Regions from separate parts of the Streptomyces sp. NBC_01508 genome, predicted to be linked through region 3. Evidence: riboswitches for the same ligand, from Rfam matches in the RefSeq annotation. Region 3 holds a riboswitch; each other region holds the start of a gene.

The links. A riboswitch is a leader RNA that binds a small molecule or an ion and turns the genes downstream of it on or off. The one in region 3 is predicted to bind cyclic di-AMP.
Positions count from the first base shown of each region.
Region 1: it holds a riboswitch for cyclic di-AMP, as region 3 does, so the genes downstream of both, OG700_RS24825 (transglycosylase family protein) here and OG700_RS07870 (M23 family metallopeptidase) in region 3, are expected to answer to the same signal.
Region 2: it holds a riboswitch for cyclic di-AMP, as region 3 does, so the genes downstream of both, OG700_RS07020 (transglycosylase SLT domain-containing protein) here and OG700_RS07870 (M23 family metallopeptidase) in region 3, are expected to answer to the same signal.

Region 1 is NZ_CP109419.1:5,313,054-5,322,782, forward strand. Features, by position in the region: gene OG700_RS24815 (cytochrome P450) at 1-372, shown strand, start outside; gene OG700_RS24820 (transglycosylase family protein) at 587-1,516, shown strand; cyclic di-AMP (ydaO/yuaA leader) riboswitch at 1,774-1,950, shown strand; gene OG700_RS24825 (transglycosylase family protein) at 1,954-2,658, shown strand; gene eno (phosphopyruvate hydratase) at 3,018-4,304, shown strand; gene OG700_RS24835 (septum formation initiator family protein) at 4,484-4,969, shown strand; gene OG700_RS24840 (DUF501 domain-containing protein) at 4,993-5,541, shown strand; gene OG700_RS24845 (exopolyphosphatase) at 5,538-6,485, shown strand; gene OG700_RS24850 (ArsR/SmtB family transcription factor) at 6,424-6,876, opposite strand; gene OG700_RS24855 (dihydrofolate reductase family protein) at 7,003-7,575, opposite strand; gene OG700_RS24860 (SRPBCC domain-containing protein) at 7,737-8,489, opposite strand; gene OG700_RS24865 (ArsR/SmtB family transcription factor) at 8,495-9,112, opposite strand; gene OG700_RS24870 (DUF6069 family protein) at 9,189-9,626, opposite strand.
Region 2 is NZ_CP109419.1:1,548,752-1,558,480, reverse strand. Features, by position in the region: gene OG700_RS07035 (Dyp-type peroxidase) at 1-1,003, opposite strand, end outside; gene OG700_RS07030 (galactose oxidase-like domain-containing protein) at 1,000-2,973, opposite strand; partial or broken gene OG700_RS07025 (hypothetical protein) at 3,239-4,201, shown strand; cyclic di-AMP (ydaO/yuaA leader) riboswitch at 4,592-4,753, shown strand; gene OG700_RS07020 (transglycosylase SLT domain-containing protein) at 4,758-5,501, shown strand; gene OG700_RS07015 (hypothetical protein) at 5,916-6,221, shown strand; gene OG700_RS07010 (putative T7SS-secreted protein) at 6,314-7,606, shown strand; gene OG700_RS07005 (hypothetical protein) at 7,654-8,172, shown strand; gene OG700_RS07000 (hypothetical protein) at 8,380-9,096, opposite strand; gene OG700_RS06995 (DUF4333 domain-containing protein) at 9,410-9,729, shown strand, end outside.
Region 3 is NZ_CP109419.1:1,763,153-1,772,881, reverse strand. Features, by position in the region: gene OG700_RS07885 (DNA topoisomerase (ATP-hydrolyzing) subunit A) at 1-1,242, opposite strand, end outside; gene OG700_RS07880 (M16 family metallopeptidase) at 1,510-2,874, shown strand; gene OG700_RS07875 (M16 family metallopeptidase) at 2,895-4,262, shown strand; cyclic di-AMP (ydaO/yuaA leader) riboswitch at 4,467-4,635, shown strand; gene OG700_RS07870 (M23 family metallopeptidase) at 4,649-5,470, shown strand; gene OG700_RS07865 (HPr family phosphocarrier protein) at 5,551-5,832, opposite strand; gene OG700_RS07860 (GNAT family N-acetyltransferase) at 5,968-8,769, shown strand; gene OG700_RS07855 (DUF5998 family protein) at 8,821-9,420, shown strand; gene OG700_RS07850 (alkaline phosphatase family protein) at 9,420-9,729, shown strand, end outside.

The DNA of each region.
Region 1 (9,729 bases), 3.5 Mb from region 3:
GGTCCGGTGGAGCTGGCCACCTGGCGCTACGCCACCGAGGCCGTCGAACTCGGCGGCCGGCGCGTCGCGGTGGGCGACCCCGTTCTCGTCGTACTGGCCGCCGCCGACCGCGACCCGGAACGGTTCGCCGATCCGGACCGGCTCGACCTGTCGCGCAGTGACAACAAACACCTCGGATACGGCCACGGCATCCACTACTGCCTCGGCGCGCCGCTCGCCCGGCTGGAGGGGCAGGCCGCGCTCGGCACCCTTCTGACTCGGCTGCCCGACTTGCGACTTGCGGTCGATCCATCCGATTTGCGGTGGCGTGGCGGGCTCATCATGCGTGGACTGCGCACGCTGCCGGTGCAGTTCACAGCGGTGCGTGACTGACGGATCGTCAAGACTGTGACTTTCACGTGATCTGCGCTGCATCGACTTGTGACAGACGTTCGAGTACCGCTACGTTCACGACCGTCTCAGCCGTCACATCTTCAGGATTCAGGTTTCAGGCTCCAGCAGTCTCACGGAAGGCAACCGCATGCGCTCCGGGAACGGCCGGCACCGTCGGCCCCGTCAAGCCCCCGCCATTGTCGTCGCGGCAGGGGTGACAGGCTCGGCGATCGCCATCCCGCTGCTCGGCGCGACCAGCGCCAGTGCGGCAGACGCCGCCACCTGGGACCGGGTGGCCGACTGCGAGAGCGGCGGCATGTGGAGCGCCGACCTCGGTAACGGGTTCTACGGCGGACTCCAGATCTCCCAGGAGACCTGGAGCGACTTCGGCGGTACGGCGTACGCACCCACCGCCGACCAGGCCAGCCGCAGCCAGCAGATAGCCGTGGCGGAGAAGATCCTCGCCGCGCAGGGGCCGACCGCGTGGCCGACCTGCGCGCTGATCACGGGCCTCACAGCGGACGCCGGTACGGCTCCGGACGCCGGGGCCGCCGGTGATGCCACCCAGAAGCCCGAGACGCCCCCGGAGCCCGAGCCGACCGAGACGGCCGTCCTGCCCCCCGCTCCCGAGTCGGCGCCCCCCTCCGGTCAGTTCGGCCGGGACTCCGCCGCCGAGACGCCCAGCACGGAGCCCAGCACCGAGCCGGGCGCGGAATCCGGTACGGAGCCCAGTACCGGCCAGGGCAAGCACCGCGGCGACGCGGCGCCCGAGCCCGGCAAGTCCGCCGAGGCCGAGGCCGAGGCCGGCGCGGGTACCGGTAGCGGCGCCGACAGCCCCGACAGCCCCGACAGCCCCGACAGCTCGACCGAGGCGGGCAAGTCCGGCAAGGCGGACGAAGAGCGAGAAAGCGGTCGTCATGCCTCACGGGGTGACGGTTCCGCACGCGACGGCGACGCCGCGGACGCCGCCGACGACGACTCGTACACCGTCCGCTCCGGCGACAACCTGTGGGCCATCGCCGGCGAGCAGAAGGTGGAGGGTGGCTGGCCCGCGCTCTACGAGGCGAACCGCGAGGCCGTGGGCTCGGACGCCGACCTCATCCTGCCGGGCCAGAACCTCGATCTGACCGTAAATCAGGGGTAGTTAAGCGGTCTATGTCCGTATCTGGGCAAGTGAGACAAGCGTCTCTTCGCCTCAACTGGTGCGGGTCGCCCGGCGGCTCGCACCGTCTCCGCCCCGACCTGCGTAAACAGAGGTTTCCTCACGGCAAGATGGGCGAATCATCCCGGATGTTCCTTCTTTGAACATCCGGGATGTCTGTGTTTACGGTCTGAACCGCTCGCACCGCGGGCACCGTCGACCGTCACGCCGAATCCTGCCGTCGGTCGGGGGGAGTAGTCGTCGCGCAAGCGCCGAAGGCAGGAGCGGGGGACCCACAGGTAAGCGCCGGTCACAACGGCCGGCTCGGGGTGCAGCCGTGCGCAGGGGGACGTGAAGACGTTCCCTGGTCGCACGGCCGGGCAACTCACTTGGCCCGAACCCGACAGCTCACCTCGTAGGCGTCGGTGAGGAGATTTCGCATGCTGTTTTCCAGCAAGTCCGGCAAGGCCAAGCACCGCCGTCCGTCCAAGGCCGTCCGTTACGCCACGCTCGCCGGCATCACCGGTGCCGCTGTCGCGGCCCCGCTGATCGGCGCCACCTCCGCCTCCGCGGCCACCACCTCCGAGTGGGACACCGTCGCCCAGTGCGAGTCCGGCGGCAACTGGTCGATCAACACCGGCAACGGCTACTACGGCGGTCTCCAGTTCTCCGCCTCCACCTGGGCCGCCTTCGGTGGCAGCGCCTTCGCGTCCACCGCCGACCAGGCCTCGAAGTCCCAGCAGATACAGATCGCCGAGAAGGTCCTGGCGGGCCAGGGCAAGGGTGCCTGGCCGAGCTGTGGCGTCGGCCTGTCCAACGCCGCGAACGACGCCGGCTCGGACGACTCCGCCCAGCAGCAGGCCCCGCAGCAGCAGGCCCCGGCTCCGAAGGCCGCCCCCGAGGCGGCCCCGAAGCAGGAGTCCGCGCCGCGCGCCGAGCGGGAGCAGCCCGCTTCGCGCAGTGAGACGCGTGGTCCGGTCGAGAAGGGCGACGGCGAGTACAAGGTCAAGGGCGGCGACACGCTCTCCAAGATCGCCGAGGCCGAGAAGGTCGAAGGCGGCTGGGAGAAGCTCTTCGAGCTGAACAAGGACATCGTCGAGGACGCCGACGAGATCTTCCCGGGCCAGCAGCTCCACCTGAGCTGAGCCTCCCCGAACCCCGGACCCGGACCCGGACCCGGCTCCCACCCGAGCCGTGAGTCCTGACCTGAGTCCTGACCCTGAGCCCCGGCCCGGCGCGCCTTACTCCCCCCGGACGCGCCGGACCGGGGCCAGGGCCGGACCGGGTCAGGGCCGGGGCCTGTCCGCCGCCCAGGCCCGGAGGCGCCGCCCAGGCCCGGAGCGCGACCGCCGCACCAGTCTCAGGACATTCGTGGCGCACCCCGCATTCCGGACTCTTTTCGTCCCAGCGGGCGGGCATCGGCCGACCGGCACCCGGGAGCCGGTTAGGCTCATGCCGCAGGGCCAATGAGGCCCCGCACCAACGCGTCACATCCCAGAAGGAGATGCTCGTGCCGTCCATCGACGTCGTCGTAGCCCGGGAAATCCTTGACTCCCGAGGCAACCCAACGGTCGAGGTCGAGGTCGGCCTCGACGACGGCAGCACCGGCCGTGCTGCTGTTCCCTCCGGTGCGTCCACCGGCGCGTTCGAGGCCCTCGAACTCCGCGACGGTGACCAGAACCGCTACCAGGGCAAGGGTGTCGAGAAGGCCGTCCTCGCCGTCATCGAGCAGATCGGCCCGGAGCTCGTCGGCTACGACGCCACCGAGCAGCGCCTGATCGACCAGGCCATGTTCGACCTGGACGCCACGCCCGACAAGTCCTCGCTCGGCGCCAACGCCATCCTCGGTGTCTCGCTGGCCGTCGCCCACGCCGCCTCCGAGGCGTCCGACCTGCCGCTCTTCCGCTACCTCGGCGGCCCGAACGCGCACCTGCTGCCCGTTCCGATGATGAACATCCTCAACGGCGGGTCGCACGCCGACTCCAACGTGGACATCCAGGAGTTCATGATCGCGCCGATCGGCGCCGAGTCGTTCTCCGAGGCCCTGCGCTGGGGTGCCGAGGTCTACCACACGCTGAAGAAGGTCCTGAAGGAGAAGGGGCTCTCCACCGGCCTCGGCGACGAGGGCGGCTTCGCGCCGAACCTGGAGTCCAACCGCGCCGCGCTCGACCTGATCCTCGTGGCCATCAAGGAAGCCGGCTACGCCCCGGGCAAGGACATCGCGCTCGCGCTCGACGTGGCGGCCTCCGAGTTCTACAAGGACGGCTCGTACGAGTTCGAGGGCAAGTCCCGCTCGGCCGCCGAGATGACCGAGTACTACGAGGAGCTTGTCGCCTCGTACCCGCTGGTCTCCATCGAGGACCCGCTCTTCGAGGACGACTGGGCCGGCTGGAAGGTCCTCACCGACAAGCTGGGCGGCAAGGTCCAGATCGTCGGCGACGACCTCTTCGTCACCAACCCCGAGCGCCTCGCCCGTGGCATCGAGGAGGGCTCGGCCAACGCCCTGCTCGTCAAGGTCAACCAGATCGGTTCGCTGACCGAGACCCTGGACGCCGTCGAGCTGGCGCAGCGCAGCGGCTTCAAGTGCATGATGTCGCACCGCTCCGGCGAGACCGAGGACGTCACGATCGCCGACCTGGCCGTCGCCACCAACTGCGGCCAGATCAAGACCGGCGCCCCGGCCCGCTCCGAGCGCGTCGCCAAGTACAACCAGCTGCTGCGTATCGAGGAGATCCTGGACGACGCGGCCGTGTACGCGGGCCGCAGCGCGTTCCCCCGCTTCAAGGACTGACCCGCTCTTCAAGGACTGACCAACAGCGCCCGTCCTACGGCCGTCCCCGGCCACGGTCCCGTACCGTGTCCGGGGACGTACGCGCGTACAGAGGCAGTACGGCGGTACAGAGGTACGAGGCACAGAGGTACGAGGCACAGAGGTACGAGGCCGGCTCAACCTCTGAGGGAGGCGGGACCATGGCCGCGAACCGGGACCGGTTCTCCACCGCGACCAAGATCAGGATCCTGGGCGAGCAGACCGCCGCCCGCGTCTATCGCTCGCAGACCCGCCGGCAGACCCGCCGGCCGGCCGGCCGTTCCCGGCTCACCGGACGCGCCGCGTTCCTCGTCCTCGTCGTCTGCTCGCTGATCGTCGCCCTCGCCTACCCGATGCGGCAGTACGTGTCGCAGCGCGGCGAGATCGCGGATCAGCGGCAGTTGACGCGCGAGGCCGGGCAGCGGGTCGAGGAGCTGCGCGACGAGCGGGCCCGCCTCAAGGACGACGCGTACATCCAGCGTCTGGCGCGCGAGCATCTGCACTACGTGCTGCCGGGGGAGACCGGCTACGTCATGACCGACCCCCGCGCGGCCGACGAGCGCCGCACCGACCAGGATCCGGCCGACCGGCCCTGGTACTCCAATCTCCTGGACGGCGTCGACAGCGCCGACCGGACGGACAGATAGACATCAAGGAAACCGACGCAGGTATGGAAACGCCCCCTCCGCAGACCGAACGAACCGAACCCACCGAGGCGGACGTCGCGGCGTTCAGGCAACAGCTCGGCCGGCCCCCGCGCGGTCTGCGCGCCATCGCGCACCGCTGCCCCTGCGGGCAGCCCGATGTGGTGGAGACCGCCCCGCGACTCCCGGACGGCACGCCGTTCCCGACGCTCTACTACCTGACCTGCCCGCGTGCGGCCTCGGCCATCGGCACGCTGGAGGCGAACGGTGTCATGAAGGAGATGACCGAACGCCTCGCCGCCGAACCGGAGTTGGCCGCCGCGTACCGCAAGGCCCACGAGGACTACCTCACGCGCCGCGACGCCATCGAGGTGCTGGCGGGCTTCCCGAGCGCCGGCGGTATGCCGGACCGGGTGAAGTGCCTGCACGTCCTGGTCGGCCACTCGCTCGCGGCCGGCCCCGGAGTGAACCCGCTGGGTGACGAGGCGCTGGCGATGCTGCCCGAGTGGTGGCGCAAGGGTCCGTGTGTGATCCCGTTCACAAACGACGCCCCCGCTGACGGAGACACCGTATGACCAGGGTCGCGGCGATCGACTGCGGTACGAACTCCATCCGCCTCCTCGTCGCCGACGCCGACCCCGCCACCGGCGAACTCGTCGACCTGGACCGGCGCATGACGATCGTCCGGCTCGGCCAGGACGTCGACCGGACGGGCCGGCTCGCCCCCGAGGCGCTGGAACGCACCTTCGCGGCCTGCCGAGAGTACGCCGCCGTCATCGAGGAACACGGCGTGGCCGTGGACCGGACCCGCTTCGTGGCCACCTCCGCCTCCCGCGACGCCGAGAACCGCGACGAGTTCGTCCGTGGCGTTCTCGGCATCCTCGGCGTCGAACCCGAGGTGATCACCGGCGACCAGGAGGCCGCGTTCTCCTTCACGGGCGCCACCAAGGAGTTGACCGGCCGCACCGACCTGGAGAAGCCCTACCTGGTCGTGGACATCGGCGGCGGCTCCACCGAGTTCGTCGTCGGCGAGGAGCGGGTCACGGCCGCGCGGTCGGTGGACATCGGCTGCGTACGGCTGACCGAACGGCACCGCCCGGCCGACCCGGCCACCCACGCCGACATCACCGCCCTGCGCGCCGACATCGCCGCCGCCCTCGACACGGCGGCGCGGGACGTCCCGCTCGGAGAGGCCCGCACCCTCGTCGGCCTGGCCGGCTCCGTCACCACGGTCGCGGCGATCGCGCTGGGTCTGACGGCGTACGACTCGGCAGCGATCCACCACTCGCGCATCCCCTTCGACGTGGTCCGGGAGATCACCACGACGTTGCTGTCCGCCACCCACGCCGAACGCGCGACGATCCCGGTGATGCATCCGGGGCGGGTCGACGTGATCGTGGCGGGCGCGCTGATCCTGCTCACGATCATGGAGCGGACCGGTGCGCGGGAGGTCGTCGTCAGCGAACACGACATTCTGGACGGGATCGCGTGGGCGGCGGCGGAGGAAGCGGCTCCGTAGGGCCACCGTCGGGCAGGGCCAGGCCCACCGGAGCGAGGCTGTGACGCACACAGTTGCGGCGGCGGTGGCTCGTGATGAGGCCCGCGCCGCGCAGGACGGCCGCGTACTGGCTGGCGGAGGAGAGCGAGACCCCGGCGCGCCGGGCCAGTTCGCTGGTCGTGCAGTGGTCGCCGAGGGAGCGCAGGACTGCGGCCCTGGTGTGCCCCAGCAGCCGTGCGAGGTGTGAGTCCGTACCGGCGCTGTCGGTGGGTGCCGGTGCCTGGCCGGGCCGCCCCGGCGGGCGTGCCGGGTAGACGAGGGTCGGCGGCAGGGACGGGTCGGCCGGCGTGACCGGCGTGTGCCGGCGGAAGTAGGACGGGATCAGGAGCAGCCCCCGGCCGCCGAGACGCATGTCCTGGTCGACCGGGTAGTCGGCTTCCCGTACGGGCGGGCGCCGGCGCAGACAGGGACCGAAGGTGACGAAGGCGCCGCCGCCGGGGAACTCCCGGACGGCGGCGCCTTGATGAGGGGCGCGTCCTCAGCGGACGACGTCGAAGACCTGCTTCTGAAGGCCGTTGCTGTACGCCTCGTGCTCGACGAGCTTCAGCTTCTGGGTGTCCTTGTCGGTGGTGCTGAACAGGCGCTTGCCGGCGCCGAGCAGCAGCGGGAACACGAGCAGGTGGTAGCGGTCGACGAGACCGGCGTCCGAGAGGCTGTGGTTCAGCGAGGCGCTGGCGTGGACGATGATCGGGCCGCCGTCGGTCTCCTTCAGGGCGGCGACCTCGTCCAGCGAACGCAGGATGGTCGTGTCGCCCCAGTTGGAGACGAGCTTGTCCTCGGTGAGGGTGGTGGACACGACGTACTTCGGCATCGTTTTGTAGCCCGCGAACTCCTCCATGTCCGGCCACACCGGGCTGAACGCCTCATAGCTGGTGCGGCCCAGCAGGATCGCGGTGGCCTCCTCCTGCTCGCGCCCCTTGATCTCGAATGCCTCGGGGACGAAGTCGATGTCCTTGAAGGTCCACCCGGAGTTCCGGTAGTTGGGCTCGCCGCCCGGGCCCTCCACGACGCCGTCGAGCGAGATGAAGACCGAGCTGATCAGTGTGCGCATGATGATTCTTCCTCTGTGTTCGGGATGTGTGGGGCGACTGTTCGGTACGCCCGATCCGGAGTTCTGGGGGGTGGGCGGGCGAAGCCCGCCGGTGGTTCCGTACGCCGAGAGGCGCGTCAGGCGCGTCGGGTGCGTGAGGCGCGTCGGGTGCGTGAGGCGCGTCAGGCGCGTTCGGCGAGGAGGCCGGTCAGCCACCCCTGCCACGCGGCCTCGGCCCTGTCCGTGTCCGTGTCCGGCCCGAACAGGTGGTGGAACATCAGCGCGATGCCGGAGCCGTGGTGGAAGGTGTAGAGCCCGTCGGCGGTACGGACCCCGACGCGGTCGTCGTCCGCCCAGACCACTTCGCCGTCCAGCGGCGGCAGGCCGGCCGGTTCGGCGTGCGCCCGGTCGCCCACGGCGACCGGTGCCGACAGGGACAGCCCGCGGGTGATCGCCGCTCGCAGCTCCCGCGCCGGCATCCCCGACGACGGCGCCATGGCGAAGACGGGGACCCCGACGCGTCCGGAGAAGTGGGCCAGGTACTCGCGGAGCGTGTGGAGGTGGAAGGGCCAGCCGCCGCGCAGCGCGTCGTACTCGTCCTGCCAGTTGTCGCCGAGCAGACCGCTGTGGACGACGCGCAGTACGGTGCTGCCCCGGCCCCGTCCCTCGATCAGGTACTCGACGGCCATGAACCGGCCGTCCTCGCCCTCGGCGCCCCGGGTCGCGAAGCGTTTGCCGGGCTCGTACGCGGCGATCACCGCCTCCTCGCGGTGGCCCCCGGTGTCCATGGCGGAGACGCCGCCCTCGCGTGCTTCCACCTCGTTGCGACCCATGAACCAGGAGTCGATCCCCGGTCCTGTCGCGATCGCTTCCCAGACCTGTTCCGGGCTCGCCGGCAGCGTCGTTTCCAGCTCGATCTCGAACGGGTGCGTCATGGTGCCTAGTCCTGTCCTTCTTCGGGTGCGTTGTTGTGCGTCCGCGCGTCGGGGATCTGGTGGAGCCCGACCACCACCCGGTGACTGCGGCCCCCGGTGGCGGACTCGTCGTGGTAGCGGCTGACCAACGTCGCCACGGTCTGGGCCAGTTGGTCGGCGAACGCGGTCCGGTCGGCCGCGGAGGCGAACCGCACCTCCGCGTCGAGCCCGAAGCTGGCGACGCGTTTACGTGCCCGGGACGCGCCGGTCAGCAAGGTCCCGACCTCCTGCACCAGCCGGGCTCCCAGGGCCAGCAGCCAGCGGGCGGAGAGCTGGTCGGGGGACCGCGCGGGGTCCGGGCTGACAGCGGCCAGCGCGATCGGGGAGATCACGTAGGAGGCGGCGGTGGCGCGGTACACGCGTTCGGTGACGTTGCCCTTGCGGCGCTCCTCGGCGAGTTCGACCAGCCCGTGCCGTTCCAGCTCCTTGAGGTGGTAGTTCACCTTCTGCCGGGGCAGTTCCAGGCGGACGGCCAGCATGGCGGCCGAGCCGGGCTCGACCACGGCGGCGAGGATCCGGGACCGGATCGGGTCCAGGGACGCCTCGGCCGCGGCGGCTTCTTCGATGACGGCGACGTCCAGCATCACTCCACCTTTCGATCGAGAAACGAAATTCGTCAAGACAGTAAATGCCGTCGGTTGGTCCGCATGCGCGCGGCGGCTATCGCAGGCGGGAGCGGAGCCCCGGAATGACGACGGCTGCGACCGCGATGTGGGCGGTCATCAGCGCTACCCGCGTGGCGGCGTCGAGATCGGGTGTCAGGAGGTCGGGCAGAAGGGACACCGCCACCAGGGCGACGGACGTCCGGACGAACGCCCGAGCGGGCTGAGCCGACCGCCGCCGGAAGGCGGCTGCCAGCGCGATGCCCACGACCGAGAACACGAACGCGAGCTGTGTGAAGCCCAGCAGGGGAATCGGGGCGCCGGCGATTTCGAGCGAGACGCCTGCCGCGTCCGCCACGGCGGCGACCACCGTCGCGGCGACGGCGCCTCCCGCGGCGAATCCGAAGCCCGGCAGCCACAGGGCGCGACGGCTGGTCGTGGTGGTGGTCGAGGCCGACTCGGCGGTGGCGGGGGCGATGGAGATGGATGCGGACATGACGGTCTCCTTGGGGCAGGGGCGGCCGTTTGTGCCGACCGCGGCGGGTTCTTCGAGCCGTGGTGGCGTCGGGAACAGCTCCAGCATTCAACCGAACAGAAAA
Region 2 (9,729 bases), 210 kb from region 3:
TGTCCGCGTGCGGGCACTTCGCCACCGGCGTGCCCGAGCGCCACCGGCCGACCAGCCGGGCGGCCAGCCACTCGGTCGTCGCCTCGGGCGGCACCTTTCCCTGCGCCTTGAGCTCCTTCAGACGCGCCGCGATCTGGGCCCACCAGCCCGGAACGTCCTGTGCGAGACGCCGCAGAACCTGGAAGGAGCCGTTCTTCGCCCAGTCCGGGAGGTCGTTCGGCCGGCCGGCGGTCCGCTCGTAGCCGACGACGATCTCGCCGGTCGGGATGATCCGGGTGCCGGGGCTGCCCTTCTTGTGCTCGGGCCTGTTCGGGTCGGGCTCGTCGAAGCCCTGGACGGCTGGCTCACTGATGCCGTCCTTGAAACCGAAGTGCTCCTTGCCCCGGCGGCTCCCTTCGAGAGTCGCGCCGTCCTGCTCGAAGACGATCACGACCTTGTGCCGGACGGCCTCCTCGCGCTCCTCGGTCAGCGCGACGCGCAGGTCCTGCGGACGGTCGGCGGCGACGGTGAGCACCGCGTGCACGGGCTGCCCCGTGCCGTTGCCGAACAGCCAGTGCTCCGGGGCGCACTCCCCGATGTCGCCGAGCATCGCGGCGCGCGCCGCGGGGCCCTGCTTGAAGGCTTCCTGGGTGCTGCCCGGCGGGATGGACGGGAAGGGATCGCACCCGGCCAGCAGCCGCAGTCCGGGATACGTGAAGCTGACGACCCGCCATACGGCGTTGAGCGCCTTGGGATCGTCACCGCCGGACTGCTTGCGGGCCTTGCTGAACTCCGCGTTGAACGCGGCGACCTGCCGGGTCGTCGCGATCCGGGGCCGCAGCCTGCGCAGCCACGTCCTGGCCAGGTCCTTGTCCTCGAACTTCAGCAGGAGCAGCTGGACATGGTCCTTCTTGGCCCCGGCGATGATGTCGCCCTGGATCTCCCGGCTCCTGCGCAGCGGCAGATCCGCCCCACCGCCACCGGGCGGGGTGTCGGTCCTGGAAGGCTGTGCCGCGTAGGTCATGACCGGGCCTCGTTCGGCTCCAGGGAGATCCACTTGGCGATGCTGGGCACACCCTCCTCGTTGAGGAGGAAGAGCATGTACCAGCCGGGCGGGGCGGCATCGGCACTGGGCGGAGCCTGCAGGTCCAGCTCGCCGTTGCCCTGCCGCTTGATCCGCAACTCCAGATGGCGCTGGCTGGTGTTGACCGAGTGGGTGGCGGTCGTGGGCGCCAGCAGGACGGCCCGCTTCACCTCGTCGGCGGTGGAGCTGGAGACGGTGAACCGCTGGTCGTAGGCGAGCGGAGCGGACGGCGCGGAGCCGAGGGTGGGACGGGCGCCGTTGTGGAGGTACGACGGCTCGTAGATCTCGATGGTGCCGTCGATGTCGTCCTTGATGTTCCGGTCGTTGGCGATCTGCTGTGCCTCGTCGCCGGTGACCATGACGCGCCCGTCGGGCAGCACCACGGCGTTCGAGTGGTACCCGCGCGGGAGGCGCTGGACGGGGCCCAGACGCCAGTCACCGTTCTCGTCACGCAGCTCCGTGTGCCGGTACTTCAGGTCCGCGTTCGGGTTGTACTGCCCGTTGCCGTAGTCGCGGATGTCGTAGGAGCCGTTGACGGTGAGCAGATTCCCGGTGGGCAGCAGCAGCGTGTTGTCCTGCGTACGGCCGAAGGCCCGCGCCTCCTTGGCCTTCCACTTGCCCGCGGCGAGCTGGTAGGTGTTCGGGTCCGTACGGTCGCCGCCGAGGACCAGGACGGAGTCCGGGCCGCGGAAGCCGCCGGGGAGCGGGACCGCGGAGCCGTAACTGCGGTCGACGGCGCCCGGCCGCGGCGCCAGGTCGCTCCGGGTCTCCTTGACCGGGTCGAAGAGCCACTGCTGGTCGTGGCTGCGGCCGAGCCCGTAGATCTTCCCGTCCCGCAGGCTGAACAGGTGGGGGTAGTCGAGCTTGTACGGCGCGTCCGCGCGGAAGCGGTCGACGCTCTGGAACCGGGGGAGGTCGGTCTTGCGGTACGGCACCGGGTCGCTCAGCGCGGGGAAGCGCTCCACGATCGGGGTGGGCGTGCCCCAACCCAGCTCGGACTGGCCGGACATGATCAGCATCCGGCCGTTGGCGCCGGTGACGACGCTGGGATACCAGCGGCCGACGGACATGTCCTCGTTCATCGCCCAGGTCTCGCTCCACGGGTCGAAGACGAAGGACAGCTTGGCCCCCGAGCCGCCGTTGCCGCCGAGATTGCCGCCGAAGACGCCGAGCATCCCGTTCGGCAGGAAGGCGTGTCCGGCGCAGAAGATCGGCGCGGGGCGGGAGACGCCCGTGCTGTCGGGCATCGTGACGGCGGGCGGAGTGACCTTCTTGAATGCGCTTTCGCCGGTGCCCTTCGCGGGGTCCCAGAGGTAGGCGCGGCCCCGGTTGGCGGCGCCGACGACCTGGGTGGGGGCCGTCTCCTTCGTGGGATCGGTCTCGATCCGCTCGAAGGAGAACAGGAGCACCTTGCCGGTGGGCAGTTGGGCGACGTGGACGCCGAAGTCGGGTGAGTCGAAGTACTCCTTGAAGGCGCCGAAGTCCGACGCCTTGTACTCCCCGTTGATCTTCCGCTGGGTGTCGGTGAGCATCTTCAGCCGGGCGGTGCGGGTCGCCTGCGGATACGTCCCGAGGTCTTCGGCGCCCTGGCGGGTGGTGGCGTGCTCCTCGGCGTGCTCCCGGCCGAGCACCGCCACCTCGGCGGGATCGACCTCGGGCTTGCTCTCCGTCTTGTCCTTCTTGTCCTTCTTGTCTTTGGACTTGTCCTTCGATGTGTCCTTCGCGCCGGGGTCGGCGGCCGGCTTCCCGGCGGGGTCGACGCCCGCTCTGGTGGAGTGCTCGTGGTGGTCCTCTCCGCTGTGAGCGACAACGGGAGCGGCACCGACGAGAGTTGAGGCGGCGAGGGCGCTGACGACAGCGCACGCCGCGAGGGTGTTGGACAGTCTGGTGCGAGAGCGGGAAATTCTCATGGGGCCCGGACAGGTCCTTTTCGGGATGGATGGAGCACGTGGCACGGCGGCGCCGCACCCGGAGCGAATGACTACTCGCAGTAATCATGCTGAGGGTGTTCGCGAGCAAAGGTCCAGGAGAACGGGCGATTTTGGCTCTATGGAGGTAACAGCCAGTTGATAGGGTTCGCGCCCCGCGTGAGCGCCCGGCGCGTGAAGCGCCCGCCGCCCGGCCCGATCCTGTCCGCGCCGCCCCGCGCCGCGGCCGAGCGTGGAGCGACCCCCCCCGTACATCGGGTACGAGGCCGAGGCCGGCCGCTACCAGGGCACCCTGGTCAAGGCCGACGCCGTACGCGCCTTCGGGCACACCAACTTCGCCAGCGAGTCCTCCGGCCGTAAATCGGTGCGGCTGGACAGCACCGGGGAGTGCGTGGAGTTCACCTCGACCAACGCATCGAACTCGATCGTCGTACGCAACTCGATCCCGGACGCGCCGGGCGTGACGCAGGTGGCACCCCCGGCGGCCAGGCCCGCCGAGTGCACCTCGATCACCGAGTGCGGGGCGGTCCCCGACGACGGCAACGACGACACCAAAGCCGTCCAGGCGGCGGTCACCGCCGACCAGAACGGCGACATCGCGTGCGTCTGGATCCCGCAGGGCATGCGTATCCGCAACACATACGCCGACGGCATCAACTTCACCAACGGCACCCGCAATTCAAAGGTCGACAACTCGTCCTTCCGTACCACGGGTGACGATTCGCCCGCCGTCTGGGCCAATCGATACGTCAAGGATCCGGCGGTGGACATCGCGCATGACAACTCGTTCACCAACAATACGATCCGGCTGCCCTGGCGGCCAACGGCGTCGCGATATACGGCGGTTGGCGGTTGCGGAAACAAGGTCCACAACAATTGGATCGCCGATACCGCCAACTACCCGGGAATCATGCTGGCGACCGACCACGAACCGCTGCCTTTCTCGGGCGAGACCCTGCTCCCCGGAAACGCCCTGCACCGTACGGGCGGCGCTTTCTGGGACGAGGGCCAGGAGTTCGGCGCGATCACCATTTTCCCGGCGAGCCGGGACATCATCGGGGTGAGGATCAGGGACACCGAGATCTCCGACTCGACGTACGACGGCATCCAGTTCAAGAACGGTGGCGGCAACGTACCGGACGTCGAGATCAACAACGTGTCGATCGACAGGTCCAACAACGGCTCCGGCATCCTCGCGATGAGGGGAGCCGTACGGAAGGCGCGCCGTCATAAATTCGTTATCGGTCATCCGTGATTCGCGACGGCTGGAAAATACTTATTTGTCCGCTTTTCGGGTGTGGGTGATATGCGTATCCAGCAACCAAGTTGTCCCTTTCTGGGTGGTGTTGTCGTTGAACGGTTGCGCCGCTCTCCCGTGATGTGTGTCACAAGCGCGGTGGGTCGCGGCTTCCCCGCCTCCGCCCACCTCCCGTGCGGGAAGGGAAAGTTGAGGCGTGTACCGCCGGGCGGGAATTCGAATTGATCTCCGCCCGGTCTGTCGAATGGCAGGGTGCGGTGAATTCAGGACTTGTTTCGCCCGGACGTTCTCGCTTACGTTCACCTCATTCCGGGCGGAACGCCGAATCCTGCCGCCGTCCGGAAACCGCACTCACCCATTCACGTACGGCAGGAGCGGGGGACCCAGGTAAGCCGCCGATCCGGCATTTGCCGGACCGGCTTGGGGTGAAGCCGCGCCCACAGCGCGGCCGGGCATCTCCCGCCCGAACCCGACAGCTCACCTCGTAGGCGACGGAGAGGATCTCGTCATGCCCGCAGAGGGTAAGCACCGCCGTTCCCGTACCAGCCCGCTCGCCCGCCGCCTCATCGCGGCCGGCACGGGCGGTGCCGCACTCGCCCTGCCTCTGGTGACCGCCACCACGGCGGGCGCCGCGCCCGCCCCGCGGCAGGCCGTCACCGCACCGTCGGCCGTGAACGCCGTCAAGGCGGTCACCCACACCGTCGCGGAGGGCGAATCACTCGCCAAGATCGCGGACGCCCGTTCCGTGAGCGGCGGCTGGAAGGCGCTGTACCAGACCAACCGCGACGCCATCGGCGACGACCCGTCGCTGATCCGCCCCGGCCTCACGCTGAAGCTCTCGGGGAAGCCCAAGGCGGCCCCGACCGCCTCGACCGCGGACGCGTCGGCAGCCAAGACCACCGAAGCCGTCCAGACGGCCGCCAAGTCGTACACCAACGACCTCGACGGCTGGATCCGGGAGGCGCTGGACGTCATGGCGCAGAACGGCATCCCCGGTTCGTACGACGGCATCCACCGCAACATCATGCGCGAGTCCGCGGGCAACCCGCAGGCCATCAACAACTGGGACTCCAACGCCGCGGCCGGCATACCGTCGAAGGGCCTGCTCCAGGTCATCGACCCGACCTTCGAGGCATACCACGTGCCCGGCACGTCGACCGACAGCTACGACCCGGTCGCCAACATCACGGCGGCCTGCAACTACGCGGCCGACCGCTACGGCTCCATCGACAACGTCAACGGTCCCTACTGATCGGCGACATCCCCACATCGCGCGGCTCTCGGGCCGCACCTCCTCGGACAGCCGGCGAGGCCACACACGTGGCCTCGCCGGCTGTCTGTGTGAGAACTGCCGGAAGGCGGTCGTCGTGGGGCAGTTGTCGTGGGGCGGCTGTCCGAAGGCGGTTGGCGGAGGCGTTTTGTGACGGCCTCATTGAGGATGGGTGAGGATTCGGGGGTGGTTCCGGTATCGAAGGGAGTCGGCCTGGCGCCTCGTCGGCCGGGTGGTACGTCGGCGAACGGCCGCCGGTCGGCACCGGCGGGTCCACGGGCCGGTCCCCGCGACGAGAACACCACCCGCTGTCACTCTCCGGCCTGGTGGTAGCGTGCGCGGGATCAGCGCCGATGCGCGTGTGAGCAGGCAGAGTTGGACGTAGGGGGAGCTGCCGTGACGGCTGATCTTGGAGTAGGCCCAGGAGTCCTCAAGCAGGGCGCCAAGGACATTCTTGAAGTCCTCAAACCGGTCAAGAAGGTGGACCTGAGCGACCCGGCCGGGCAGGCGACGTCGCTCGGGGACGATGGCGCGGCGGCGGCACTGGTGACTTTCTGTGCGACGTGGGAGTCGGGATCCGGGTTCCTCGCCGACTGTGCGGCGACCCTGGCCGATGGACTGAACAAGGCCAACGGCAACTACGAGGAAACGGACAAGGCCATCCGTGACGCGGTCAAGTCCGTCAAGACGGTACTGACCTAGCCGCAGTCCTGGCCGCAGCCACCGCCGCAGCCACAGTCCCGGCCACAAGCCACAGTCACAGGCACGGACACACGAACGGGGAATCCGCACACATGGCAGGCACGCTCGGGTCGACGACGGACCCGAAGGCTCTCATACCGGGAGACGTCGGCAAGCTCGGCGATCTTGAGATCGCCCTCAACAAGTGGTCGAACAAATTCGAAGGAATCGGCGACGGCCTGCGTGACGTGCGCGTCAAGGGCTGGGTCGGTGAGGCCAGCGAAGCCTTCTGGCCCACCCTCGGCAAGGAGAAGACCAACTGGTACTTCGCGGGCGACGCGATGTCCGGGGCCTCCAAGGCCATCCGCTCGTACTCCACCACGCTGACTTGGGCGCAGGGCCAGGCCGGTACCGCGATCGACACGTGGAAGACCGGGGACCACGCAGGCGCCGAACAACTGCTGAGCACCGCGCGCAAGCAGCTCAAAGAGGCGGCCACGACGCTGACCACGAAGCTCAACGACCTCGCGGGGAGTGCCAAAGGCAGCCCTGACTGGCTCGTGACGGTCAGGAGCGGGGTGGACGCCAAGGCGTGGGCCGAGGCGCACGGCGTCGCCAAGACCGCCATTTCTCCTACGGCTTGGGCCAGGGAGGACAAGCGATGGGTGACGGACGAGGCGAGCCACTGGCGTCGCAGGGAGAAGGAGTTCGGCAAGGACGCGGACAACAACTGGTATCTCCGTAACCAGGCCGCTCAGGACGGTGACCCACCCCCGGCCGACAGGAAGGCCGACGTCAATATCAAGATCGCCGAGTGGACGGGCAAAGCCAGTGCCTGGGAGGCCGGCACCACCGGTGAGACGACAGCGGGTGGTGTCAAGCTCAAGGGCGCGGCCAGCGTCCAGACGCTTGGGGTGGACGGCTCGGTCGGTGCGAGTGTCACCAACGGCCAGTTGCAGGCCGGCGCTTCGGGGACCGCGTACCTGGCGCAGGCATCGGCGAGCGGCAGCGCGCAGTACGGCATCGTCGGCGCGCAGGGCGAGGCGAAGGGCTTTGTGGGTGCCGACGCCGCGGTGAAGGTCTCCGGCGGCAAGGACGGAGTGCACGTCGGAGCGGAGGCGTTCGCCGGAGCCAAGGCCACCGGGTCCCTCTCCGCCGATGTCGCCGGGGTGGGCGCCGGTGTCACCGGCGAGGCATGGGCGGGCATCGGCGCCGAAGCCAATGTCGACGTGGGCATGACGGACGGCAAGTTCACCATCGGCGGAGATCTCGGGGTCGGTCTCGGCGTCGGCGGTAAGGTCGGTGCCAACATCACCGTCGATCCGGGCAAGGTGGTCGACGCGGTCGGCGACGCGGGTAAAGCTATCGGCGACGGCTGGGACAAAACAGTGGGCAGTTGGTTCTGAGACACGCCCTGGCCCGAGCCGAAGTTCATTGAAGGGTTGGATCCACCATGACGGCCACGTTGCCGGTCAAGATTTCCTTTTCGCTGCCGGACGGCTGGCAGGCCGCGCCGCCGGACGAGGTGGGAGCGCCGAACGCCGCTTTCGTCGCGCTGCACCGCGCCTCCGTCGACGGCGGGTTCACGGCGAACATCACCATCTCCGGGGAGATGCGCAACGACGGCGCGACCATGTCGCAGATCGCCGACGAGTCGGTGCCCCGGCTGGAGCAGGCCGGGCCCGTACGGGTCGTCAAGAAGTCGGACATCGGTACGCCGGACATTCCGGGCCTGACGGATTCCCCCGGAATCGTGCAGAACCTCGTCCTCTCCACGACCCTGCGGGGAGAGCCCATCGAGCTGTGCCAGAGCCAGGTGTACCTCGGTTTTGAGGACGTCAGGAATCCGGCCCAGCGCGCGGTGATCGAGCTTGTCCTCACGGCGACGCAGAATCAGCTCGGTGAAGTCATCGACGACTACAAGGAATTCGTCGGGACGGTCCGCGCGGCCGACGGGGACACGCCGGCCTAGGCCCTGTCCGACAACGCGGCGAGGTGCCGTGCCAGGCGTCCCGGACCCCCCGAAGATCCGCCGGACAGGACCTAGGCGAAGCGAGTCGGACCGGCCGATTTGGACCTGGACCGCACCGGGCCGATACGCGCCGAAATACGAAGGCAGAGTGCCCCTTGTCCCGGCGGGCGGAATCGCCGCTCCGGGACAAGGGGCACTCGGCTCCGCTCAGGCGGCAGTCCACGCCTGCGTGGGAATCCGGTCGAGCGCGTCGCACAGGTAGTTGAGGTTGTCCTCAAGGCTCTGCGGGGAGATCGCTCCCGTGTACCAGGTGAACAGTTCGTCGCCGCGTACCTGAAGCGGAGACTTCTTGGCTCGCTCGTCCGTGAGAAGAAAAGACACCATGGTGTCACTCAGGACGTTCCTGGCGAAGGCCTCGTCCGCGGTGACGACGCGATACGTGTCGTCGAACTCGGCTGCGCCGAGCGGCATACTGGACCGCCGGTCGAGCATCACGTTGAACATGCTCGGCCGCAGGATCTCCAGGGACGGCCCCGGGCCGGGCGCCGTGACCATGAAAATGGCCTCGATGGTGGGCCGTTTGCGCCCGCCCTGCGTATCGCCCGAAATGGGGCTGTTGTAGCGGTGCTCGAAGCACTTGAAGGAGCGACCGCGGAACTCGCCTGTGATGTAGTGCCAGGCGCTCAGATTCGATCCGCTGCCGGGCATGGGACCCACGCCGCAGTACTCGGTGGCCCGTCCCCGTGCGCGCTGCTCGTACGTCCAGCCGCGGTCCGCCGCGACCCTGGGGAGCGCCGCCCAGCCCGCTCTGAGCTGCGTGTCCTCCCTGCTGCTGCGCACGAACGTTCTGATGACGAAGGTGAACATCCCCACGACGAAAGCGAAAAGGATGACCTTCACCAGAATCCCAACCAGCGTGTCCATGGCTCCGATTATCGCGGACGCGGTGTGCGCCTGGGAACCGAGGCTTCCTCGCCTTCGAGATTGCCGGGCGGGCGCGACGTCGCGGCAGCCGTGGGTACGGAGCCGCGATCACGACCCGGCGAGCGTGGGTCGCCAGTGGTGAATATCGTTCGCCGGTGAGGTGAAGAGTCCATGGAGTGCGCGGTGGTTTGGCCGGTTCGGGGTGGAACCGCGGAGTCCGAGTCCCGATACCCGCCATACGCTGGGCATGTTGAAGGGGGCCACCCATGCTTCCGGCTTCCGCTTCCCCTCACCACCCGGAATGGAATCACCAATGATCAAGTCCCCTCTTTCCGCAGTGACGTGGGGCCTTTCGGCCGTAGCGGCAGGGGTGCTGCTCGTCGGATGCTCGGGCTCGGTCAGTGTCGGAGACTCCGCCCCGAAGGTGTCCAAGGACAAGCTCTCCGACACGGTCGCCGAGCAACTGGCCGAGACGACGGGCCAGGCGAAGCCGGACATCACCTGCCCCAAGGATCTCGTCGGGAAGGTCGACAACACCGCCCGCTGCACGCTCACCGCGGCCGACGGCAGCACGCTGGGCGTGACGGTCACCGTTTCGGCCGTCGACGGTGACGACATCGATTTCGACATCAA
Region 3 (9,729 bases):
CGAGTTGTCGCTCGACCGGATGAGGCGGATGACCTCGTCGATGTCGATCAGTGCGACGAGCAGCCCCTCGACCAGATGCAGCCGGTCACGCCGCTTGGTCCTGCGGAACTCGCTGCGCCTGCGCACGACAGTGAAGCGGTGGTCGAGATAGACCTCCAGCAGCTCCTTGAGCCCCAGCGTCAGCGGCTGGCCGTCCACCAGCGCCACGTTGTTGATGCCGAAGGTCTCCTCCATCGGCGTCAGCTTGTAGAGCTGCTCCAGCACGGCCTCGGGGATGAAACCGTTCTTGATCTCGATGACCAGGCGCAGCCCGTGCATCCGGTCCGTGAGGTCCTTGACGTCGGCGATGCCCATCAGCTTCTTCGCCGAGACCAGGTCCTTGATCTTGGCGATCACCTTCTCCGGGCCGACGGTGAAGGGCAGTTCGGTGACGACGAGGCCCTTGCGGCGCGGGGTGACGTCCTCCACGGTGACCGTGGCGCGGATCTTGAACGTCCCGCGCCCGTTCTCGTACGCGTCCTTGATGCCCTGGAGGCCGACGATCCGGCCACCGGTGGGCAGGTCGGGCCCCGGCACGTACCGCATCAGCGTGTCCAGGTCGGCGCCCGGGTGCTTGATCAGATGCCGGGCGGCGGCGATGACCTCGCCCAGATTGTGCGGCGCCATGTTCGTCGCCATGCCGACGGCGATCCCGGAGGCGCCGTTGACCAGCAGATTCGGGTACGCGGCGGGCAGCGTGACCGGTTCCTGCTCCTGGCCGTCGTAATTCGACTGGAAATCGACGGTGTCCTCGTCGATCGACTCCGTCATCAGTGACGTGGCGTCAGCCATCCGGCACTCCGTGTACCGCATGGCGGCCGGCGGGTCGTCGTTGCCGAGGGAACCGAAGTTCCCGTGGCCGTCGACCAGCGGCAGCCGCATCGAGAACGGCTGTGCCATCCGGACGAGGGCGTCGTAGATCGACGCGTCCCCGTGCGGGTGCAATTTACCCATCACCTCGCCGACGACGCGGGCGCACTTCACATAGCCGCGGTCGGGGCGCAGGCCCATCTCGTTCATCTGGTACACGATCCGGCGGTGCACCGGCTTCATGCCGTCGCGGGCGTCCGGCAGGGCGCGGGAGTAGATCACCGAATACGCGTACTCAAGGAAGGAGCCCTGCATTTCATCGACCACGTCGATGTCGAGGATCTTCTCCTCGAAGTCCTCCGGCGGCGGGGTCTTCGTGCTGCGGCGGGCCATCGCTGCTGCGGCTCCTTCACAGGTCTGTGCGGGTCTGGGCGGACAACTTGTGGAACTGACGCGGACCATTGTGGCCCGCCGGACTGACAACGCCGACCTCGACCCGTCGTTGAACCACCCGGCGAGCCGTTTCCGGCGGCGCGCGCAAGGGGCCGCGGCGCCGATGGCGAGTCCACGCCGCTTCTGCCGGGAGGGGAACTTCGCCAGGCGTCGGCACGCTTGCATACAGTGGCAGGACTTCTCCATATCGCGATCGAAGGGACGTACATGCCCATGGGTCACACGGCCACAGCGCAGGCCGGTTCCGGCGGCCTGACAGCGACCGAGCACCGGCTCGCCAACGGACTGCGCGTGGTGCTCTCCGAGGACCACCTGACCCCGGTCGCCGCCGTCTGCCTCTGGTACGACGTCGGCTCACGCCACGAGGTCAAGGGCCGTACGGGCCTCGCCCACCTTTTCGAGCACCTGATGTTCCAGGGGTCGGAACAGGTCAAGGGCAACGGCCACTTCGAGCTGGTGCAGGGCGCCGGCGGCTCGCTCAACGGCACCACCAGCTTCGAGCGCACGAACTACTTCGAGACCATGCCCACCCACCAGCTGGAGCTGGCCCTCTGGCTGGAGGCCGACCGCATGGGCTCGCTGCTCTCCTCCCTGGACGACGAGGGGATGGAGAACCAGCGCGACGTCGTGAAGAACGAACGCCGCCAGCGTTATGACAACGTGCCCTACGGCACGGCCTTCGAGCGCCTGACCGCGCTCTCGTACCCCGAGGGCCACCCGTACCACCACACCCCGATCGGCTCGATGGCCGACCTGGACGCGGCGACCCTCGACGACGCGCGGCAGTTCTTCCGTACGTACTACGCGCCGAACAACGCGGTGCTCTCGGTCGTCGGCGACATCGACCCCGAGCAGACGCTCGCCTGGGTCGAGAAGTACTTCGGCTCGATCCCCGGACACGACGGCAAGCAGCCGCCGCGCGACGGCTCCCTGCCCGACATCATCGGCGAGCAACTGCGCGAGGAGATCCACGAGGAGGTCCCGGCCCGCGCGCTGATGGCCGCCTACCGGCTGCCGCAGGACGGCACCCGCGAGGCCGACGCCGCCGACCTGGCGCTCACCGTCCTCGGCGGCGGCGAGTCCTCCCGGCTGCACAACCGCCTGGTGCGCCGCGACCGTACGGCCGTCGCCGCCGGATTCGGGCTGCTGCGACTGGCCGGCGCGCCCTCGCTCGGCTGGCTGGACGTCAAGACGTCCGGCGGCGTCGAGGTCCCGCAGATCGAGGCCGCGGTCGACGAGGAGCTGGCCCGGTTCGCGGCCGAGGGCCCCACGGCCGAGGAAATGGAGCGCGCCCAGGCCCAGTTGGAGCGCGAATGGCTCGACCGGCTCGGCACGGTCGCGGGCCGCGCGGACGAACTGTGCCGTTTCGCGGTGCTGTTCGGCGACCCGCAGCTGGCACTGACCGCCGTCCAGCGGGTGCTGGACGTCACGGCCGACGAGGTGCGCGCGGTGGCCGAGGCGCGGCTGCGCCCCGACAACAGGGCGGTGCTGGTCTACGAGCCCACCTCCCCTGACGACGACGCCGACGACGCGGCTGCCGACACCGACGAGCACGAGGGGGCGGACCAGTGACCGACGCTGCTGCCGTGACCATGGAGTTCCACCCGCAGCCGACCGCCGGGGAGGCCAGGCCCTGGGCGTTTCCCGCGCCCGAGCGCGGCGCGCTGCCCAACGGCCTGACGGTGCTGCGCTGCCACCGCCCCGGCCAGCAGGTGGTGGCCGTCGAGGTCTCCCTCGCCGCCCCGCTGGAGGCCGAGCCCGAGGGCCTGGACGGGGTCGCCACGATCATGGCCAGGGCGCTGTCCGAGGGCACCGACAAGCACACGGCCGAGGAGTTCGCCGCCGAGCTGGAGCGCTGCGGCGCCACGCTCGACGCGCACGCCGACCACCCCGGCGTCCGGGTCTCCCTGGAGGTCCCGGTCTCCCGGCTGCCCAAGGCGCTCGGTCTGCTCTCCGACGCCCTGCGCGCGCCGCTGTTCTCGGAGAGCGAGGTCGGCCGGCTCGTCACGAACCGGCTGGACGAGATCCCGCACGAGCAGGCCAACCCGGCCCGCCGCGCGGCCAAGCAGCTCTCCAGGGAGCTGTTCCCGGCGACCTCGCGCATGTCCCGCCCGCGCCAGGGCACCGAGGAGACCGTCGGCCGCATCGACGCGAAGGGCGTCCGCGCCTTCTACGACGCGCATGTCCGCCCCGCCACCGCAACGGCGGTGATCGTCGGCGACCTCACCGGCGTCGACGTCGACGCGCTGCTCGCCGAGACCCTCGGCGACTGGACGGGTGACACCTCCGAGCCGCGCCCCGTGCCGCCGGTGACCGCCGACGACACCGGCCGTGTGGTGATCGTGGACCGGCCCGGAGCCGTCCAGACCCAGCTGCTGATCGGCCGCGTCGGCCCCGACCGGCACGACCGCGTCTGGCCGGCGCAGGTGCTCGGCACATACTGCCTGGGCGGCACGCTCACTTCCCGGCTCGACCGGGTGCTGCGCGAGGAGAAGGGCTACACGTACGGCGTGCGGGCCTTCGCGCAGGTGCTGCGCTCGGACCCGCACGGCACGGGCGCCTCCATGCTCGCCATCAGCGGCTCCGTGGACACCGAGTCGACCGGCCCCGCGCTGGACGACCTGTGGAAGGTGCTGCGTACGCTCGCGGCCGAGGGTCTGACGGACGCCGAGCGCGAGACGGCCGTGCAGAATCTGGTCGGTGTGGCGCCGCTGAAGTACGAGACGGCCGCGTCCGTCGCCGACACGCTCGCCGACCAGGTCGAGCAGCACCTCCCGGACGACTTCCAGGCCCAGCTGTACGCCCGCCTGGCCGAGACCGGCACGGTCGAGGCGACGGCCGCCGTCGTCAGCGCCTTCCCGGGCGACCGGCTGGTCACGGTGCTCGTCGGGGACGCCTCGGTGATCCGGGAGCCGGTCGAGGCCCTGGGCATCGGCGAGGTGAAGGTCGTCACCGGCTGAAACGGCGCGGCCCCGCGATGCGGATAAGGGGAACCCCGGTGACGAACCAGTCGCCGGGGTTCCCGCTATGTCCGCATTCTTCAGGAGGTTGCCTGAATGCCCTGTGGCATGCGCGACAAAAGGGCCTGTCCGTTTGGTGATTGAAAGATGACCCCCTTAGCGTCGGTCCGGCTGTCCGCCAGATCCCGCCGCGCCCGCGGCACCGGACAGCCATCGCCGAGTCCCCGTCAGGCGCGAGCCTGGGGAGCCGGGGACCCAATGCACGCGTCCCTGGGGTGAATCGGGGGCCTTCGCGCTGTGCGCGAAGGAGCCCGTAGGAGACCTTCCTGCTCCGAACCCGTCAGCTAACCCGGTAGGCGAGAAGGAAGGAAAGGACCAGCCACTTCATGGCGTTCACCCGTGCCACCGGGAAGCACCGTGCCCCGGGCCGAATGACGCGCCGAGGCGCGAACATCGCCGGAGTCGCGACCCTCACCGCGGCCGGTGTCATCGGCACCCTCGGCTCCCCGGCGCTCGCCGCCGACCTGGAGGCGGCCGTCGCCGAGGACACCACCCCGGCCGCTCCGGACAGCCCGGCCACCCCGGTCCGCGCCATCGTCATCGACGACTCGCTCGCCGCAGAGATCGACGCCCAGGCCGACGCGCAGCGCCTGGCCGCCCAGCAGGCCGCCGCGGCGAAGGCGGCGGCCGAGACCGCCGCCCGCGCCGAGGCCGAGGCGAAGCGAAAGGCGGAGGCCCGCGCCAAGGAGATCCGCGAGGACAAGGAACGCGCGGCACGCGCCGCCGAGCGCGAACGTCTCAACGCCTACCGGCTCCCGGTCGCCGGCTCGCCCGTCACCACCGGATACCGGACCGGCGGCGGACTCTGGTCCTCCGGCAGCCACTCCGGCGTCGACTTCCGCGCCGCGTCCGGCACTTCGGTCGTGGCCGTCGGCGCGGGCACCGTCGTCGAGGCGGGCTGGGGCGGCGCGTACGGCAACAACGTCGTCATCCGTATGAACGACGGCACGTACACCCAGTACGGACACCTTTCCTCGGTCGGCGTCTCAGTCGGCCAGGGCGTCGCCCCGGGCACGCCGGTCGGCGTCGCGGGCTCGACCGGCAACTCCACAGGTCCGCACCTGCACTTCGAGGCGCGCACGAGCGAGGATTACGGCTCCGACATCGACCCGGTCGCGTATCTGCGCGCGCACGGCGTGGGCGTCTGACGGCTACGCACGTCGAAGGCCCCGGCGCGGGATGCCGGGGCCTTCGACGTAGGCGTACGTACCGCGTACCGGATACCCGGTCAGACGGTCTCGGGCAGCTCGTCCAGGCCCTCGGCGACCAGCTTCGCCAGCCGGTCGAGCGCGACGTCCGCGCCGTCCGCGTCGGAGGTCAGGACGATCTCGTCGCCGCCCTGCGCGCCCAGGCCCAGCACGGCGAGCATCGACGCCGCGTTGACCGGGCTGCCGTCGGACTTGGCGATCGTCACCGGAACGCCGGAGGCCGTGGCCGCCCGGACGAAGATGGAGGCGGGACGGGCGTGCAGGCCCTCGGCCCAGCCGACGTTGACGCGGCGCTCAGCCATGGTGTTGCCCTTCAAGTCACAGTTTGTTGTCTAGACCAGTGTGCCACGGGGCCCGGAGCGGGCCGATGAGGCACCCCCAGCCTGCCCCGCCGCAGGAGCCGACGCTACCGGTGTGCGCGCCGTAGGCTCTGAACCATGACGCCGCCGTCGCAGTACGCGTACCCCGCTCACTGGGAAGCAGACGTGGTCCTGCGCGACGGGGGCACCGCACGCGTCCGGCCCATCACCACCGACGACGCCGAACGGCTGGTCAGCTTCTACGAGCAGGTCTCCGACGAGTCGAAGTACTACCGTTTCTTCGCGCCCTACCCCCGGCTCTCCGACAAGGACGTGTACCGCTTCACCCACCACGACTACGTGGACCGGGTGGGCCTCGCCGTGACCGTCGGCGGCGAGTTCGTCGCCACCGTCCGCTACGACCGCATCGACAGCCGGGGCATGCCCGCGTCGGCCCCCGCCGACGAGGCCGAGGTCGCCTTCCTCGTGCAGGACGCGCACCAGGGGCGCGGGATCGCCTCCGCGCTCCTCGAACACATCGCCGCCGTGGCGCGCGAGCGCGGCATCCGGCGCTTCGCGGCGGAGGTACTGCCCGCCAACAACAAGATGATCAAGGTGTTCCGGGACGCCGGGTTCACCCAGAAACGCAACTTCGAGGACGGCTCCGTCCGCCTCGTCCTCGACCTCGAACCGACCGCCGAGTCCCTCGCCGTCCAGCGGGGCCGCGAGCAGCGCGCCGAGGCGCGCTCCGTGCGGCGGCTCCTCGGCCCGTCGTCGGTGGCCGTCATCGGCGCCGGACGCACGGCGGGCGGCGTCGGACGGACCGTACTGCGCAACCTCCTCGACGGCGGTTACACAGGGCGTACGTACGCGGTGAACGTGGCCCTGCCCCCGGAGCTGACCGAGATCGACGGCGTCCCGGCCGTGCGCTCCCTCGCCGGGATCGAGGAGCCCGTCGACCTCGCGATCGTCGCCGTCCCCGCCGAGCGGGTGCCCGGCGTCGTCGCGGACTGCGGCGAACACGGCGTCCAGGGCCTGGTCGTGCTCTCCGCCGGATACGCGGAGAGCGGCCCCGCCGGGCGGGAGCGGCAGCGCGAACTGGTGCGGCAGGCCCGCTCGTACGGCATGCGGGTCATCGGTCCCAACGCCTTCGGCGTCATCAACACATCGCCGCCCGTCCGGCTGAACGCCTCACTCGCGCCCGAGCCGCCCGGCCGGGGGCGGATCGGTCTCTTCACCCAGTCGGGCGCGATCGGCATCGCGCTGCTCGCCGGGCTGGTCCGGCGCGGCGCGGGGGTGTCCACCTTCATCTCGGCGGGCAACCGCGCGGACGTCTCGGGCAACGACTTCCTCCAGTACTGGCACGACGACCCGGACACCGACGTCGTGCTGCTCTACCTCGAATCGATCGGCAACCCGCGGAAGTTCACCCGGCTCGCCCGACGTACGGGGGCGCAGAAGCCGGTCGTCGTCGTGAAGGGGGCGCGCCACAGCGGCAGCGCGCCGCCGGGACACGCGGTGCCGGTCACCCGCGTCCCGGACGCGACGGTCTCGGCGCTGCTCAGCCAGGCGGGCGTGATCCGCGTGGACACCGTCACGGAACTGGTGGACGCGGGCCTCCTGCTCGCGAACCAGCCCCTGCCCGCCGGACCCCGGGTGGCGATCCTCGGCAACTCCGAGTCGCTGGGGCTCCTCACGTACGACGCGTGCCTGACGGAGGGCCTGCGCCCGCTGCCCCCGCTCGACCTCACGACATCGGCCCGCCCCGAGGACTTCCGTACCGCGCTGGCCGCGGCGCTGGCCGACCCGGGCTGCGACGCGGTCGTCGTCACGGCGATTCCCTCCGTGGGCGAGAACGGCGCGATGGAGTCGGGCGACGGCGAGGTTCTGGCGACGGCGCTGCGCGAAGCGGCGTCGACGGCGCCGGCGAAGCCGGTGGCGGTGGTCCACCTGGAGATCGGCGGCCTCGCGAAGGCCCTCTCGGCGGCCACGACGACGGCGCCCCGCCCGGGACCGGTGCCGGGACCGGTGCCGACCCCGCCACCGGACGCCGGCACCGTCCCCGGGCGGATGATCCCCGCCTACCCCGCCGCCGAGCGCGCCGTGCGCGCGCTCGGTCAGGCCGTCACCTACGCGCAGTGGCGGCGGCAGGCCGCCGAGCCCGGCAGAGTGCCCGAGTACGACGACATCGACGAGAGCGGGGCCGCCGCCCTCGTCGACCGGGTGCTCGGCGAGGCACCCGCCGACCCGCACGGCACGAGCCTCGGGGACGACGACACCCGGGAACTGCTGGGGCGGTACGGGATCGCCGTACGGCCCACGCTGCCCGCGCCCGGACCCGACGACGCCGTCGAGGCCGCCGCGCGCCTCGGCTATCCCGTCGCGCTCAAGACCACCGCGCCGCATCTGCGGCACCGGGCCGACCTCGGAGGCGTACGGCTCGATCTCACCGACGAGGAGCGGCTGCGGAGCGCGTACCGCGAACTCACCGAACTGCTCGGTGAGCCCGCCGAGCTGCGGCCCGTCGTCCAGGCGATGGCACCACGCGGGGTGGACACCGTCGTGCGCGCCGTCATCGACCCGGCCGCCGGCGCGGTGCTCTCGTTCGGGCTGGCCGGGGTGGCCTCCGAACTGCTGGGAGACGTGGCGCACCGCCTCGTCCCCGTCACCGGCCGCGAAGCGGCCGAACTGCCGCAGTCCATCCGCACCGCACCGCTGCTCTTCGGCTGGCGAGGCTCCGCGCCCGTCGACACCGCCGCCCTCGAAGAGCTGCTGCTCCGGGTGTCCCGGCTCGTCGACGACCACCCGGAGATTGTCTCCGTCGCGCTCGAACCGGTGGTCGTCGCCGCGCACGGCCTCTCGGTGCTCGGCGCGAGCGTCCGGCTCGCCCCGCCCCCGTCCCACGACGACCTCGGCCCCCGCCGCCTGCCGAGTTACTGACGGGGGTCCGCGCGGTCCGGGCCATACATTCCGCCACCGTAGGATGGGGCCATGGCGAAGACCGGTACGACGACCCAGGGGCTGCGCACGGCGATCGAGCGCAGTGGTTACTACCCGGCTCTCGTGGCCGAAGCGGTGGAGGCCGCTGTCGGAGGCGAGCCGATCGCGTCGTATCTGGTGCACCAGGAGACGACGTTCGACTCCAACGAGGTCCGCCGGCATGTCACCGTCCTCGTCCTCACGGCCCACCGCTTCATCGTCAGCCACACCGACGAGCAGGCCGCCGACACCAGTTCGCCGACGCCGTACGCCACCACCTCGACCGAGTCGGTCAAGCTGGACCGGATCTCGTCCGTCGTGGTCAGCCGCGTCGTCGCGAACCCCGAGTCGTACACCCCCGGCACCCTGCCCCGCGAGGTCGTCCTCACCATCGGCTGGGGCGCCGTCGCCCGGATCGATCTGGAGCCCGCCGCCTGCGGCGACCCCAACTGCGAGGCGGACCACGGCTACACCGGCAACTCCACCGCCGACGACCTGAGCCTGCGCGTCAGCGAGGCCGGTGACGGACCCGACACCGTACGGCAGACGCTCGTCTTCGCCCAGTCGCTCTCCGAAGCCACCGCTGCCGCCCCGTCGTCGACCGGCCGTTGATGGCCGCCGTGTCCACCGCCTGGCAGGACCCGGTCCCGCTCGCACTGAACACCGCGCCCGTCCCCGAGTACGGCGGTGGCTCGCTCGCCGACCTGCTGCCCACGCTCGTCGCGGGCCAGGGCGTCCGCGTACCGGGCACCGACCCGGCCGCCGTCATCCCCGAACTCACCCCGGCCGACCGCAACTGCGTCTTCCTGATCGACGGCCTCGGCTGGCAGCAGATCAAGGACCACCCCGACGAGGCGCCGTATCTGACATCCCTGCTGGGCACCTCACGCGGCGGCACCGGCCGGCCGATCACCGTCGGGT